4 regions of the Anaerocolumna sp. genome follow, and region 1 is predicted to be linked to each of the others. Evidence: a T-box and tRNA genes for the amino acid it is inferred to sense, from the RefSeq annotation. Region 1 holds a T-box; the other regions hold tRNA genes.
What was found. The T-box of region 1 lies ahead of leuS (leucine--tRNA ligase). A T-box ahead of a tRNA ligase gene usually reads a tRNA of that ligase, here a tRNA-Leu.
Positions count from the first base shown of each region.

Region 2: it encodes a tRNA-Leu, which carries the amino acid that the T-box ahead of leuS (leucine--tRNA ligase) is inferred to sense. The anticodon was not compared.
Region 3: it encodes a tRNA-Leu, which carries the amino acid that the T-box ahead of leuS (leucine--tRNA ligase) is inferred to sense. The anticodon was not compared.
Region 4: it encodes a tRNA-Leu, which carries the amino acid that the T-box ahead of leuS (leucine--tRNA ligase) is inferred to sense. The anticodon was not compared.

Region 1 covers NZ_DAMAUC010000039.1:21,803-26,024, reverse strand. The annotation lists gene leuS (leucine--tRNA ligase) at 1-1,944, opposite strand, end outside; T-box leader at 2,088-2,356, opposite strand; gene RT261_RS19865 (L,D-transpeptidase family protein) at 2,545-4,086, opposite strand.
Region 2 covers NZ_DAMAUC010000011.1:59,027-63,248, reverse strand. The annotation lists gene RT261_RS10550 (DUF342 domain-containing protein) at 1-753, shown strand, start outside; gene RT261_RS10545 (hypothetical protein) at 766-1,083, shown strand; gene RT261_RS10540 (DUF6115 domain-containing protein) at 1,097-1,846, shown strand; gene RT261_RS10535 (hypothetical protein) at 1,891-2,502, shown strand; tRNA gene RT261_RS10530 (tRNA-Leu) at 2,558-2,640, shown strand; gene RT261_RS10525 (ABC transporter ATP-binding protein) at 2,902-3,678, shown strand; gene RT261_RS10520 (FtsX-like permease family protein) at 3,668-4,222, shown strand, end outside.
Region 3 covers NZ_DAMAUC010000009.1:142,212-146,433, reverse strand. The annotation lists gene RT261_RS09410 (hypothetical protein) at 1-937, shown strand, start outside; gene RT261_RS09405 (hypothetical protein) at 1,006-1,515, opposite strand; gene RT261_RS09400 (GNAT family N-acetyltransferase) at 1,615-2,055, opposite strand; tRNA gene RT261_RS09395 (tRNA-Leu) at 2,156-2,239, opposite strand; cobalamin riboswitch at 2,563-2,788, shown strand; gene RT261_RS09390 (ribonucleoside-diphosphate reductase subunit alpha) at 3,009-4,222, shown strand, end outside.
Region 4 covers NZ_DAMAUC010000009.1:132,059-136,280, reverse strand. The annotation lists gene RT261_RS09365 (PQQ-dependent sugar dehydrogenase) at 1-946, opposite strand, end outside; gene RT261_RS09360 (DNA (cytosine-5-)-methyltransferase) at 1,199-2,314, opposite strand; tRNA gene RT261_RS09355 (tRNA-Leu) at 2,606-2,690, opposite strand; gene RT261_RS09350 (MYG1 family protein) at 2,875-3,777, shown strand; gene RT261_RS09345 (MarR family winged helix-turn-helix transcriptional regulator) at 3,774-4,199, opposite strand.

The DNA of each region.
Region 1 (4,222 bases):
GTTTGTGGCTTTGATATCTTTATCCTTATTATCAAATACAAGATTCCAGAAGCGGTTGATAAAGCGGTATACACCGTCAATTCCTCTATCATCCCATTCTGAATCTAATTCTGGCGGTCCTACGAATAATTCATAAAGTCTTAAAGAGTCACAACCGTAATCTTTTACCAAATCATCTGGTGATACTACATTTCCTTTTGATTTACTCATCTTCGCACCATTTTTGCCAATCATACCTTGGTTAAATAATTTGCTAAATGGTTCATCAAAATCTACCACACCTATATCATTTAAAAACTTTGTATAAAATCTGGAATATAGTAAATGCAATACCGCATGTTCTACACCACCGATATACATATCTACCGGCAGATATTTTTCTGCCTTTTCCTTGGATACTAACTCTTCTTTATTCTTACTGTCTACATATCTTAAGAAATACCATGAAGATCCGGCCCATTGAGGCATAGTGTTGGTTTCTCTCTTTGCTGGAGCGCCACATACAGGGCATGTGGTATTTACCCATTCATGAATATCTGCAAGTGGTGATTCACCGGTTCCCGTTGGTTGATAATGGTCAACTTCCGGTAATAACAATGGTAATTCTTCTTCCGGTACCGGTACTGCACCACAGTGATCACAGTGTACAATAGGAATTGGTTCTCCCCAATAACGTTGTCTTGAGAATACCCAGTCACGTAATTTATAATTAGTGGTCTTTTTGCCAATACCTCTTGATTCTAAGATTCCCGGAATATCGCGCTTTGCATCTTCAGATTTCATCCCATTAAATTCACCGGAATTAATCATAACTCCCGGTTCTGTATAAGCTTCTGTTAAATCCTGAATTTCTACTCCGTCTTTTGCGATTACCTGAATAATAGAAATATTAAACTTGGTTGCAAAATCAAAGTCTCTGTCATCATGGGCCGGTACACACATAATTGCCCCGGTACCATAATCTGCTAATACATAATCAGAAATCCAGATTGGAACTTTTGCTTGATTTAAAGGATTGATTGCATATCTTCCTGTAAATACGCCTGTTTTTTCTTTATCTTGCAAACGATCTACAGAAGACTTCATGGAGGATTTTAAGATATACTCTTCTACTGCATCTTTTTGCTCCGGTGTGGCTAACTTTGCACCTAATGCATGTTCCGGTGCCAATACCATAAAGGTAGCTCCATATAAAGTATCTGGTCTGGTTGTGTAAACCTTCACTTTTTCATCGGTTTCATCAACTACAAAATCAATCTCTGCACCATAACTCTTGCCAATCCAATCGGATTGCATCTTCTTAACCTTTTCCGGCCAGTCCAATTTATCCAAATCATTTAATAAACGATCTGCATAAGCAGTTATCTTTAACATCCATTGTTTCAAGTTCTTCTTAGTAACGGTTTCACCGCAGCGTTCACAACTGCCATTTACAACTTCTTCATTTGCTAATCCAGTCTTACAGGAAGGACACCAGTTAATAGGCATTTCCTTTTCATATGCTAAACCTGCTTTAAACATCTTGACAAAAATCCATTGTGTCCATTTATAGAACTCCGGATCCGTTGTATTAACTTCCATATCCCAGTCATAGATCGCTGAGATTTCATTAATTTGCCTCTTAATATTCGCAACATTTTCTGCTGTTGACTTTTTAGGGTGAACACCCATTTTAATTGCATAATTTTCTGCTGGCAGGCCAAATGCATCCCAACCCATTGGATGAATGATGTAAAAGCCTTTCAGTATCTTATATCTGCTCCAAACATCACTGATTACATAACCTCTCCAATGTCCTACATGAAGACCACTTCCGGATGGATAAGGAAACATATCCAGACAGTAATATTTTGGTTTCTTGCCGTCGTTTACATTAACCGGTTTTGCTTCCCAGTTTTTACGCCACTTCTTCTCAATCTCTTTGTGATTATATGGTGTAGCCATAATCAATTCCTCCTAAATTTTTAATATATTTTGATTCTAAGCTCCCACAATATCCGTAAATAAATTACGTTAAGGGATAATAAACTATCAAGCTAACTGCTTTCTTACTTCTTAGAAATACAAAAAACCCTTTCGCCTCTATCAATAGAGACGAAAAGGTTCAATTCCGTGGTACCACTCTAATTCGTTTTAAATAGTTAAAACGCTCTCGTAATTTCTGTAACGGGAATTCCCGCCTCAATCTACTCATAGTATAAACAAGAATGAGAAATATATATCTTGCCAAATGATTAAACACTACTTCAATTAAGGAACTCCAAGGCGAGTTGGGAGATATTCACCACTGTCTTACACCAACCGACAGCTCTCTTTAGGTGTATTTTCTCTTAATACTCCTTTTCATAGCTTTTAGTTATTCCATTACCGTTTATTTTATATCAAATGGTTTGCTTTTGTCAAGTAATTATATTTTTTGTTCCTCAATTCTATTTTATAAAAATGGTAATTTCCACTTTTCTTATTTTCTTCTTTCGAGTATCCAGACAAATAATAATTCTCCCTAGGCTTCCTTATCCTGTGAATTATTATTCTCTACAGGATTTATTCTTTTACTGTAAAATATGAAATTACGCTTATATAACTTCCATCCGTATTTGGAACCAAATATTCGATTTTATATTTTCCGTTTTTCATATTACTAATCTGAATTTCCACCTGACTGGTGCAGTCTCCGTCTTTATTGAATGCCGTAATTCCTTCCATTACAAGTTCATTGTTTATTTTTGTTTCCGAAGGAACTTCTTTATTGGTTACACCTTTTATACCGGCATCACTAAAATAAGTATACTGTACCGTAATACTTGTCTTATTTCCTGCTTTATCCTTTACATGATAAGAAACGTAATAGCCATAATCACTATTTGTTTTTACATTAATTACAACATCTTTTGCTGTTAATTTAGATAGATTATCACTTACAAATAGATTTTCTGCTGCTAATTTCTTTATACCTTTACTACCTGATTGTAACTCTTTTAAAGTAATTTCTCTATGGTCGATTCCGCTTATTACAGGTGCAATATCATCAATATAAACGGTAGACGTTTCAGTCGTGGTATATTCATTCTTTGTGACAAAATATACAATTGTATAGGTTTCTTCCGTATCCTGAATAATTTCTACTTCAATATCATCAGGAGAGACTGATTTCTTTCTTACAGAGGCACTTACTCCTTCTAAAGCAAAATCCCTGTCCACTATCATATCGCTTGTTACATAGCGGTCGGTAATACCTTCCAGAACTGGTTCAAAAGAGCCTTCTTTTACTGTAATGGTAACCTCTTTCTTCTTCGTTCTTCCAATGGCATCTGTAGCATGATAAGTAACCTTATATTTACCGGCTTTAAAGATGTCAACCTTTCCTTCTACTTTTATTTTAGAGGTTATATCCATACTTGTTGTAGAAGTAGCAGTTACTCCATTTAATAAATCGATTTCTGTTCCCCATTCAATGGTTCGATTCTTTGCCCCTTTGATATCCGGTGTTTTATTATAAAATGGATTCTCTTTGTTAGGATCCGTAGGATCCCATCCGGTACCAGCTTTTAATTTAATGGTCTCCGGTTTACCTAATGGGCCCGGATTCTTGTCATTATAGATTTCAACGGTAGTTCCGACAGGGCAATTATCATATAACCATTTGGCATCCTCAACCGTTATTCGAATACATCCATGAGAGGCAGTAGTCCCTAATTTGTTGTACTGTGTGGAAGATAAGGTGGAAGGATCCATCTTATAGTACCATACGGAATGAAATAGAATTCCTTTTACAATTCGGGTTGAATATTGCCCCCATACATCACCCATAAGCAATTTCCATCGATATCTTTCCATGGTATTATATGTGCCTAAGGGAGTTGCCCATCCTGCAGAACAGGTCATCGCTTTTACAGGAACCGTATATTTTCCATTTTTATCTTTCTCGTACACGGTGATACAATTTTGCTGCTTATTTACCTTTATATAATATGGATAATCCTTTTTGGCCGATACAGTTGTAGCTTTCATTACAGCAAAACTAAAAATAAGGCACCCCATCATAAGCATCATCTTCGGTATTCTTTTTTTACATCTCTTATACATTCACACTCTCCTTATTTCTTATTTAAGACAAATACAACTTGTCAAATCAGTGTATGAAATAAAACCTCATAAAATACCATAATTTACTATTGTGTTATTCCCGTGTCACATCTATTTCAAAAGTGTTAAAGAACCA
Region 2 (4,222 bases), on a different contig from region 1:
AATGTAATAACGGGCTTCTCTGTTCAGGCTAAAGGTGACATAATTGTAGATGGCGTAGTGGAAGGGGCTACTTTAAGAGCTGGCGGAAATATTATCCTCAAGCGCGGTATGCAGGGAATGAGCAGAGGAACGATGGAAGCAGATGGGAACATTATATCCAAGTTCATTGAGAATGCAGAAGTGAAAGCAGGAGGTTATATCACTACAGAAGCCATTTTACACAGTAAGATATCTGCCAGAGGCGATATTACAGTGGGAGGTAAAAAGGGATTTGTGACTGGAGGAGAAATCCGGTCTGCTACCAGTATAACCATAAAAACAGCAGGTTCCACTATGGGAACCAATACGGTGCTGGAAGTTGGTATTGATCCGGCGGCTTCTGATGAGTTCAAAAGTTTAGAACAAAGTATTACTTCCATGAGAACGGATATGGAAAAATTAATGCCAATTCTGAATAATTTTAAGAAGAAAGTCAGTAATGGGGAAAAAATGCCCCCGGATAAGTTAAATTACATAAAAACAGCGACCCTGCATTGTATTGATTTAGATAATAAAATAAAAGAAGCCACTTATCGTTATGAGCAATTAAAACTTGAGATGAATAAAAATGAAAGTGGCACCATTCGTATTGAAAACATAGCGTATCCTGGTGTAAAGATTGTTATTTCTAACGTGGTTTATTATGTTAGAAGTGAGGTGCATTACACTAAATTTATACGAGAGAGAGCCGATATTAAGCTTATAGGCTTATAAAGGAGGATTGCTATGCCAATAAAACCAATCGATATTATTACCATGCCGCCAAAATCCCAGGAAGTTTCTGTTTATAAGCAGCATGAAGTACAAAAACCGATGAACGAACAGATGCATTTGAATAACCAGTTCAATAACGAAATACGTCATAATGGACAGCAAACCACAAAAACCATTAAAAGTGAGAATACAGAATACCGTTATGACGCAAAGGAAAAAGGTAATGGCTCTTATACCGGTTCCGGTTACCATGGACAGAAGAAAAAGAAAGAAGAAGAAACTGCATCAAAAGATCATTTTCATTCAGGTTCAATCGATATTAAAATATGACAGGAGATAAACAATGACACCAATTGAAATCGTTTTAATTCTAATCGGAGTAGGAATTTTAGTGATTAGTATGTTCTTGGTGGATAAATCTAAGGACACGAAAGAAGAATTCAATAAGGATGGAAATGGTCCAGGTAGACTTACTCAGGAAGACATTGAGGCAATAAAGAAAAAAGTTGACTTAGTTTTATCCGAAGTATCCGAAGAAGTCCTTCAAACTACAGATGATAAGCTAAGTCACTTGTCTAATGAAAAAATCATTGCGGTAACCGATTATTCCAATCAAATATTAGAAAAAATCAATCAGAATCATGAAGAAGTTATCTTCCTCTATAATATGTTAAACGAAAAAGAAAGTGAATTAAAGGAACTGATGAAACAGCTTCAAAGCACAAAGAAAGTATTGAAAGAAAATGTTCTTCAAACAGCAAATGATAATAGGGTGAAGGCTATTACTGCAAATAGCAATTTGGCTAACAATACTGCAAGCAGCAGTACAGTAAATAAGGGTGTTTCAGAATCAAAAAGCAACACTAATTCTAATCCTACAGCAGTAGAAGTTTTTGGTGACAGCAAAAGGAATAAGGAAAAAAATCAGCAAATGGAATTAAACCAGCTTATGGAAAAGAATCCTGAAAACAACAACGCTAAAATATTGGAGTTGTATAAACAGGGATACTCTATTGTTGAAATATCCAAATTATTAGAATTGGGCCAAGGAGAAGTAAAATTAGTAATTGACCTGTTTAATAAGAGGAGATAGACTAGTTAAACATGGCATTGGATAAAGATTGGAGTTAGAGCAGCATGAAACTAAAATATTATTTAAGAGGATTGAGTGTAGGTATTTTATTTTCTACCATTATATTATCAATTGCGTTTAGAGCCTCTTCTAAAGACAAGGCTAATTTAAATACGAGTAATACCCCTGGTACAGAAGCAGCAGATGGAAACGATGAAATAAAAGCGTTAGAAGATTTGTTAATTCCGTCGGTAACACCTTCAATAACACCAACGGAGTCACCAATAGAGGCACCAATAGAGAAAGGCACAAAAGATAAAGATGAAACCGACACTGACACTTCTAGTGGGGAACCATCAGTAACCCCAGCAGAAATAACTACAGAAGAGGATGCAGATAAATCAGTTGATGAATCAATTGCGGATAAGACAGTTCAAGCTGCAGATTCAAAAGAGCAGAAGGAAGCAGAAGATTACTTAATTATTCGGATTGAGAAAGGCATGACTTCTGAACAGGTATCTTCTCTTTTATATAATTACGGACTGATAGAGGACAAAAACGATTTTAATAATTATATGAAAGACCATGATTATAGCAGAATTATCAATGTAGGTGACTTTAAAATATCAAAAAATGCAACTTATGAACAAATTACAGATTTAATCGTAGAAAAATAAAATAAACCTTGCAATTGTGTTTTAATTGTGTTAAAATATTTTTCGCATGGTTCTTGCGGATGTGGCGGAATGGCAGACGCAGCAGACTCAAAATCTGCCGGGGGCAACCTCGTGAGGGTTCGAGTCCCTCTATCCGCATTAGAAGATTAGGCCAAAATAGATGCTGGGCGGGAAAAGCCAGTGTTTATGCAGACTTACGAGGGTTTTGAATGAAAAATTCAGGACCCTCGTTTTTCATAGAAGCACCTCGCTTTTTAACAAGAAAGCGGGGTGCTTTTTGGCCGGAATCAGTCCGGTATACAACTTCCTGTGAGTACTATAAAACCTTTCATTCAATGTAAGTGTTTTTTAGTACCTTGCTCCATTATAATAATATTAAAAGCAAAGGAGGTATTTTTTATGAAACAGGCAATTCTGGAGATTAAATCTCTGCGAAAATATTATGGTAGACAGGAAAATCAAACAAAGGCACTGAACGGGATCTCTTTCAAGGCACTGCCCGGTGAATTCCTCGGCATTATGGGAGCCAGTGGATCGGGTAAATCCACACTGCTAAACTGTATCGCCACGGTCATTCGCCCCACAGAAGGACACATTTTGATGGGCGGTGTGGAGATTGGTGCACTGAAAGGAAGCAAGTTGGCAGATTACCGGGGGAAAGAAATCGGATATCTGTTTCAAAACTTTGAATTGCTGGACAACTTAACGGGTCAGGAGAATATTCTTTTACCCCTTGGCATTCATGGAGTGGCTGAAAATGAGGGAAATAAGCGTCTGAAGGAGTTAGCGGAATATTTTGAAATCACCAACGTGATGAAGAAATTTCCCTCTCAAATGTCAGGCGGCCAAAAACAGCGTGTGGCAGCAGCCCGGGCACTTATTCTTAATCCCCAAATTATCCTTGCAGACGAGCCTACCGGTGCATTGGATTCTAAAAACGCTCGTATATTGATGGATAAGCTGGCTGGTTTTAACCGCATCCAGCAGTCCACTATTTTAATGGTTACCCACGATTCCAACGCCGCCAGTTTCTGCAGCAGGATTCTCTTTATACAGGACGGAATCATTTTCCATGAGCTGCGACGAAAAGTACCGAATGAGACACAGCAGCAGTTTTATGAACGTATCCTTGCTGTCATGGCACAATTGGGGGGAGGAAGCGCAAATGTTCTTTGATCTTGTACGCCGTAATAGTAAGCGGAACCGACGGGAAGACGGGCTTTTTTTCTCATCGCTTCTGGCGGCTGTCGTGGCTTTTTACATTATCCTCTCACTGCCAAACCAGGGAGTTATGGGATTTCTTAAAGAGATGGAGAGCGGTGCTGTTGATAGACTTTTAAGCCTGATCCCAGCCTTTTATATGGTAACATTGTTTATGCTCTTTTTCCTTGTTTATTTTGCAAGCAAATACCAACTGGAGCGCCGAAGCCATGAGCTTGGGATGTATTTGATGATGGGCATGCGCCGTTCCAAATTGTTTTTCATGCTTCTGGCAGAAGACTTGTGGAGCAGCCTTGCTTCAATTGCTGTCGGTATCCCCGTGGCAGTGCTGCTTTCGGAGGTTATCAGCCTTGTTACAGCACGAGTGGTTGGCATTGGTATTTTGGGACAGCAGTACACATTTTCTCTCACAGCAGTTTTTTGGACGATGACCGGATTTCTGCTGATTAAATTGGCTGCGTTTCTTTTGCTCAGCGGAACATTTGCTTCCAAAGAGATT
Region 3 (4,222 bases), on a different contig from region 1:
CAAAGAATATGGGGAGATTGCTGAAGCAATGAAACTTGCTTTTGCTGATAACCCATTATCAGATAACTATCTTGTAGAGATAAATTTGATTAATGATGCCAGTAAAGGGGAATTGTGGGATAGCCTTAAATGGGCTTTTCATGAAAAATGGAATGGTGATCTACAAGATTTTTTACTTCAGCATGGAAGCCGCTATCGCACTGTGTTTCAAAATGAATCCTGGGAAGACAGACCGAATTTTTATGTGATCATTCGGCCGGATAGTGTTGCTGATTACAGTAAAAATTATGAGGCATTTGACGAGTATGTCACAAGAATAAGAAATACAAATGAATATATGTTCCTATCTGTTCTGGTTGCACCACCCTCTTTATCTGTGGATGCACTAGAGGCATTGAACACAGAGTATATATTAGATAATAACCGGATTTTACTTGATAATCTTAGAAAAGGTGGAGGGCATGATTTCAGCAAACCTGCGGCTCTTGCCAGCCAGGGAAATGGCGCTGAAGGCTATATTTATCAGGGTGTCCGTGAAGAAGCTGCGGTAGAGGAAAGCTATGTACTGACAGCTGCTGAACCACCAAAGGAACCAGTCAGCTATTTAATTGGTGAAGCATACCGGATTATCAGTCCCGTTTATAGTGTGGAAAACCTACAGGATGCCACAATTGTATTAGATTTTAACTTGTCTGTTGTTCTCAAAGATTATCTTGCTGAAAATCCTGACGCTCAGCTAGGCAGGGACTTTGTGTTATTGGAGATGGAGTCGGATATGACTTGGATCACACCAGTGGTACCATCTTATGACAGCAAAAATTTTGACACACCGGAGAATGCAGAAAAGTACTTAGGCAATACCAGCAAGTGTAAATATTCCTATCAAGTTTCCGACAAACCAATACAAATTTGTTTTGGTGTGTTACAAAAAGAATAAAACAGAATAACTTTGTTAAACCTAAAAAATCCGCTGCTCCTTACAGAACAACGGATTTTTTATTTGTTTTATTCCACTTGTGGACCGGATGGAAGACGTTCATATGCATCAGATTCATGAACATACTCCCAAACTTCCGTCATGAACTTTACAAATTTATTGTTAGCCTTTGATATTCCCTTTTGGTCTATGTGGGCACCTGTACTGCAGGATATGCTTTTAGTCTCACCATCGGATACATATTGAAATTCATAATAGGATGGAGGTATGGCCATATAGCCTTTATCCGGATCGATCTCTTCAGGCAGATCATGGAGGTCATATTTTATAAAGGCCTCATAAATCTTCTGTAGCTGCTCGTCAGAAAAATTGAAATCTGTTATAGCATTTGGGTCTCCTTCGTCAAATTGAAATCTGTTTTTTATTGTAGAATTAAACGTATCAACTTCTGTGAAATTGTGGGTATAAACAAATCCAAAATCATCAGGAATTTCTTTTGCTGACTGCTTCCCACCATTACATGCACTAAAAAGTAAAGCAGATATTAACAGAAGCATTAGAACCTTTGCTCTTTTCATTTTTACTCCGTCCTCCTATCACTTATTTGTCCTAAAAAGGACTTGATATGCTAAATTATACCATGACTTCGGGACATTGCAACAAAAATAGGAGGAACTTTATGACTCCCTTTTTAGATAAACCATATCAACAAGTTGCTTTCCACATTCATATATAGGATGGTCATAGTTATCAGTGAAAAAATTTTCTATACGATGTGACTCAATAAAGCCGCATCTTTGATAAAAGTCCAGAGTGAGTGGGCTGTCACCTGTTCCCACAAGCATAGTTCTACAATCCGTATAGTAAGAAAACAAAAATTCTATCAGGGCTTTTCCATATCCTTTTCGCTGGCAATCAGGTCTGGTTGCAATATTTTTTATCTCATAAATTCCGTCTGCTTCTTTTGTAACTACGCATTCGGCTTTTATTCCATTATCATCTAGAACAAACATCTCGCCACGTTCCAAGTATTTGTCTATCATGCTTTCCTGTTCGTCTGCAAGTAATAGCAGGTCGATATATTCTTTTTTGTTTTCTGTGACTTTTATTATATTCATAAGCTTGCACCTCTTATTTTATGTTTTTGGGGATTATTTTAACATATAAAATAAAAGAAGTCGATTGCAGTAATCGGCTTCTTTTAATAAAAATTATGTATGCAGTCGAAGGGACTTGAACCCTCACGGTCTTGCGACCACTAGAACCTGAATCTAGCGCGTATGCCAATTCCGCCACGACTGCAAATAATAGTAACGTAAATATTGTACTACTTTTTTCAGTTATGTCAAGTATAAGGTTATGAAATTTACTTAAAAAGTATAAAAATTAACTTGGTATAGTAGTCTTAACAGTATAATTAAGTATTATTTATGTCCCTTTTAATTCAAAAATGCAGCCTTGAACCCGTAGGGTCTTGCAGCTGCTAGAGCCTGAATCTAGCGCGTATGCCACACTGTAAATAGCTCTTTATCAGGCGACAATTTCCCACTATAATACAGGGAGCATTTTACTTGCAATGATAATATTTATATATTATAATAACCTAATATGAATAGTATATTTTAATAATAACCAAGAATTTAGGTTTCCAATTCAGTAGGATAAGCTTTGGGCAAATCCCCTGGGTTATGGAATTAATAGGGAAGATAGGTGAGAATCCTGCACAATCCCATTGCTGTATTTACAGAGTACATTTTCTGGATTGCAAAAATCGGCCACTGGAATATCTGGGAAGGCGAAAATGTATGTTGAAGTATAAGTCAGAATACCTGCCTAAGTTTTATAGAATAGCAATTCTGTGAGGACAGGACATGCTATATTTATTAGGGTAAGCTCATGTAAAATGAGTTTTATTTTGTACCTAGTATTTATAATAAATATAGATATAATTCAAGCCTTATAGTTGCATTCTGACTATGAGGCTTTTTCTCGCTTAATTTTAGACATATAGGCTGTCTGGGTGGATTGATATTCTAATAATGATTTATTGCTGAGAGAAAGGAAGGGCGTTATGGATATAAAAATAAAGAAGAGGGATGGTAGTTATGAACCTCTTTACGTAGAAAAAACAAAAAAGATGGTAGCTTATGTATGTGAGGGGCTAGAGGGCTGTGACCCAATTGAGCTTGAAATGGACTCCAACATTCAGTTTCGGGATGGTATGAGTACAAAGGAAATACAGAAAGTTCTTATTCAAACTGCCATAGAAAAGATGATTCAAACCACAAAAGATGCCCACGGTAATACGGTAAAAACTACAAATATTAACTGGCAATATGTTGCAGCAAGATTATTAATGTCTGATTTATATAAAGAGGCCGCAATTAATAGAGGATATGATTATTTTGGCTATGGAGATTTTTCCGAATTAGTACATAAGTTGGTGAAGGATAAATATTACGGAGAATATTTAATAACGGAATATAAGGAAGAGGAGATTAAGGAGTTAGGTGCTTATATAAAACCGGAGAGAGACTTGCTCTTTAATTACGAAGGCCTGAAACTGTTGACAGATAGATACTTAATTAAAGGTTTTAATAAAGAAGTATTGGAATTGCCACAGGAACGGTTTCTTGCTATTGCTATGCATCTTGCCATTCCAGAAGGCAGCAAAAAGATGGAATATGCTAAAAAGTTTTATGATCTGCTTAGTTTGCTAAAGATGACGGTAGCCACACCAACCCTTGCCAGTGCAGGTACTCCTTATCATCAATTAAGCAGCTGCTTTATATCCGTTGTGGGGGATAACCTGTGGTCTATTTATGATGTGAACAGTAAGTTCGCAAGTGTATCCAAACATGGTGGTGCGTTAGGCATCTATACAGGAAAGATCAGGGCGCTAAATAGTGAAATCAGAGGGTATAAAAATGCTTCCGGAGGAGTCATCCCATGGATTCGTTTATATAATGATACTGCGGTGGCGGTGGATCAGCTTGGCAGAAGAAAGGGCGGGGCCTCTATTACACTGGATATATGGCATCGTGACCTTTATGAATTTATGGAACTAAGGACCAATAATGGAGATGATAGAAGAAAAGCTCATGATATTTTCCCAGCTTTAAGTATTCCCAATCTTTTTATGGAGAGATTGGAAGCAAGAGGAAGTTGGTCATTATTTGACCCGTATCAAGTACATAAAGAAATGGGATTTTACTTAGAAGATTTTTATGATGATGAAGACAACAAAACCTTTACGCAACATTATCTTGCCTGTGAAAAAAATCA
Region 4 (4,222 bases), on a different contig from region 1:
GCCATTGGGTTACGTCTGTTACGGAAGTTCCACTATCATTTAAGGATAAGAGGAGCAGCTGCTCACCCCGAAGACATGCAATCATTAATCGTCCTGCCCAAGAGCCTTGGTTTATAAAGGAAATACCGGAGGGTGCCCATGTTACATCTCCGCTGTGGATGAGCGGCCTTTGTGTCTGCAAATCACTAATTACATCATACCCTTCCACCAGCGGCCATCCGTAATTGGCTCCGGGATAAATAATATTTACTTCATCATGAGCACTCTGCCCATGCTCCGTACTATATAATATATTTTTATCGCTCCAGGCTAAACCCTGGGGATTTCTATGCCCATAGCTATATATTGGGGAATTCATGAAAGGATTATCTTCCGGAATGCTGCCATCTAAATTAATACGCAAGATTTTACCTGCCAAACTTGACAAGTCCTGGGCTAAGGAAGAATTTCCGGAATCTCCTGCAGTTATATATAATTTTTGATCCGGTCCGATTTTTATTCTTCCTCCATTGTGAATTGCTCCTCCGGGAATCTGATCAAGAAGGATCTTGTCAAGGGTTGCTATATTATTATGTTCCACTAATCGAGCAACCCGGTTAAATATTTGATTGTTTTCTGTATAGGTATACATGATGTACAGATAATGGTTCTGTATAAAATCCGGATCCAGTGCGATACCCATCAAACCACCTTCACCCTGGCTTGAAAAAGGCGGAGGGAGAGTAATAAGAGGTTGTTCAAGAAGTCTGCCGTTTTGAATTTTTCGCACATGTCCATTTCGCTCGGTAAAATAGATATCTCCGTCCGGACTCAAAGCTAATGCCCAGGGAACATATAGATTTTCGGCTACAACTTGTATTTCATAAGGGAACTCTTGAAAGACCATGTCTGATACTTGATTGTAACGGTAGCGTAGCATAGTTGGATATAAATATTTCTTTCTCATTCAATACACCGTGAAAAACATACTTTTTATTATTATAAGTAAATACGCAAAAGATGTTCGTACATAGGATTAAATATACATATAAAGTTTTTACATGATTCCGTCCTGCTTAATATTGCTTAAGTAAAATTTCTTAAAATAAGAATCTTAACTTTTCTAAGCAGCTAAAAGCCAGAATGATAAAATGGGAGCGAAGATATAGAGGTATTGTCCATTCCCATTTGCTTATGGGTAGAATTACTTATTAATATATTATTTTCTACCATAAGTAATTAATAATCCCTGCACTTTTAAAAAGGATTTTTTCTTATCCGTATTACGAAAGTATTCCACTAATGTCTCGTGTTTTTGCATATAGTTTTTTGCCTGGGCTCTGTCAGTTCCGTGATTCATCAGGAATTCTATTGTATCTTCCTGTTCGGAAGGGCTAAAAGTCTTATCCAAGCCGTTAATAGCAATAAAATCCTGTATCATTCCATTATAGTTTTCCATTTCAGGATTTACATACATGACTCTATCATTTACTCGAATATCAATATCATGTAATCCTAATTGCTGCATATAAAATGGTAAACGCATTCCAATTGCATAATCCCTTCCTTCACATTCCAGCTCTTTCTTCCAAACTTTATGAAAATCAAAGGCAGTGCAAAGATACTCATAATCAATGGTATCAAAATATAATCCATCCTGCTCCAGCTCTCTATTCACATCTACGCAGACAATAAGTCCCCCATTTTTAACAGAAGCTGTCATTATTTTTAGTATCTCCATGGGATTATTCATATGCCTCAAACCGGCTTGACAAATGGCAATGTCATATTTCTTATCTGTTTTATAAGAATATATATCGGATTCAATAAAGTAAGTATCCAAATCCGTATTGTTAAATCTAAGTCTTGCTTTATTCGTATAATATTCATTATCGACACCTGTATAGGTGCTTCCCTTTGGAAAAATTTCCAGTAACTGCTGTCCTAAGTAAGCATCACAGCACCGGAATTCAATTACATCAATGGGCCTATCTATGTGCCATACATTATTTATGAGAAAACTAAGATAGTCATTATTCCAGAAATACTTTCTGTTTTTATATAAATTATCTGCCTTTTCATTTAAAGTATCGTGATTATCCGTATTCCTTGGTATGTAATCCTGCTGGGGAAGTGGTTTTAATCCTAACAATTCATCAATGGTAACATGAAAGTATTCAGCTATACATGGAAGTAAGGTTATATCAGGCATTGTGGTACCTGTTTCCCATTTGCTGACTGCCTGGAAAGATACACTTAGGTGATTTGCCAAGTCCTGTTGCCCTACGCCCTTTTCTTTTCTTAATTCTGCAATTTTAAGTTTTATTGTAGCCATAAAATACCTCCTAGATTTTATTAACATAATACTAACATGAATATTATGTTAATCCTATAACGTAATAGGTGAAAGAACTCGCATATTAGTTGAGAATCATTTGTTAGCCTATACTCGAAGTAAAGTTTGCAAATCAGAGGTTATGATAAATTATCTGCCTTATCTAAAAGCTATTACTTTTGAACAATGGTGTGAAATCATCCCCCAGAATTAATACGCCCATAAAAATGAAATTAAGTATAATTAAAAAAAGCGAGAAATCCTTTTCAAGGTTTTCTCACTTTTAACGAATGCAGTCGACGGGACTTGAACCCGTACGAGCGCAATGCTCACTAGATCCTTAGTCTAGCGCGTATGCCAATTCCGCCACGACTGCAAATATTTATTTCATAACTTGATAGGTTATGTTATGATATTATATGTTCGGCCTAATAGTATGAATAATTAGTGAACCGAATAAGATTATAACACTTTGTAAAGAATAATTCAATAATAATTTTAAAGAAATAATCTGAAAGTATTCCCACTTAAAATTTCAGATCATGAAAGGACATAGTAGAATGCAAGTATCACAACAAGTGCCGGATAAGGCCTTTACTCATAGCGGCAAATTCCATGCAGATGATGTTTTTGGCGCTGCCTTATTAACCTATTTAAATCCAAATATAACAATTGAGCGTGGTTATGAGGTGCCGGAAGAATATGACGGCATTATTTTTGACATTGGAGGCGGAGAATATGACCATCACCAGCAAGGGGCACCAGTTCGGGAAAATGGAAATCCTTACGCAGCTTTTGGATTACTATGGAGAAAGTTTGGTACATTAATATTAAATGAAGAAGAAGCAGAAAAATTTGATGAATCTTTTGTTCAGTCCTTGGATTTATCCGATAATACAGGCAGCAGAAATGAGATATCGGAAGTAATATCCTTATTTAATCCTGTTTGGGATTCTGAGGAAGAGCCGGATACCTGTTTTCAGGAAGCTATGAATTTAGCAAAGACCATATTAGAGAAGAAATTCTTGCGAATAGAAAGTGTGGAGAGAGCAGAAGAGGTTGTTAAAGAGGCTCTGGATCATGAGGAAGATAATATAGCAGTACTTTCAATAGGAGCACCTTGGAAAAGATTCATTGTTGGAACGGATATGGAATTTGTCATATCACCTTCCGATAGAGGAGGGTATACCGGTCAGGGAGTTCCGATAGACCGGGATACCAATGAGCTAAAAATATCCTTTCCGGAGAGCTGGAGGGGAAAAAGAGATGAAGAGATAAAGGATATCAGTGGTATAGATACCTTACATTTCTGTCATAACAGTGGTTTCCTAATAGCAGCGGACACTTTGGAAGATACCATAAAAGCATGCCGGCTGGCAAAAGAAATCCATATTGAAAATCTATCTTTAACTGGTGAACAAGAAGGAGATAGAGAAAAAATCAACGAACTTCAGCCAACTTAATTCCAATCCATTTGCAGTATGTTTTTTAAAATTTCTGCATTTTGAGGTCCGATTTTAGTTACGATATCCTTTTCGATGGATTCCTTCATTGATTTACTGTCTAAATAACATGCTTCTCCAAATGAAGTTAATTCCAAATATTTATTTCTATTGTTGTTTTCTACATTATAAATGGTAATAAGCCCTTTTGAATGTAACAACTTAATATTTTTATGTGTAGCCTGCCTGCTTATATCAACTTTTTTGGTTATCTCTGCAATGGCAGGCTTTTTTCCATATATCAGTGATAAAATTTGCCATTCTGTACTGGTAATGGCAACATTATAAGAACTATTCCACATTTCTTCTATAGTCTTTCTTAGTTGAAGATACTTATCACTTATATCATCTAATAGACCATAATCAGTTCTTTCATTTTCCATATACGAATCACCTCTGCACTAAT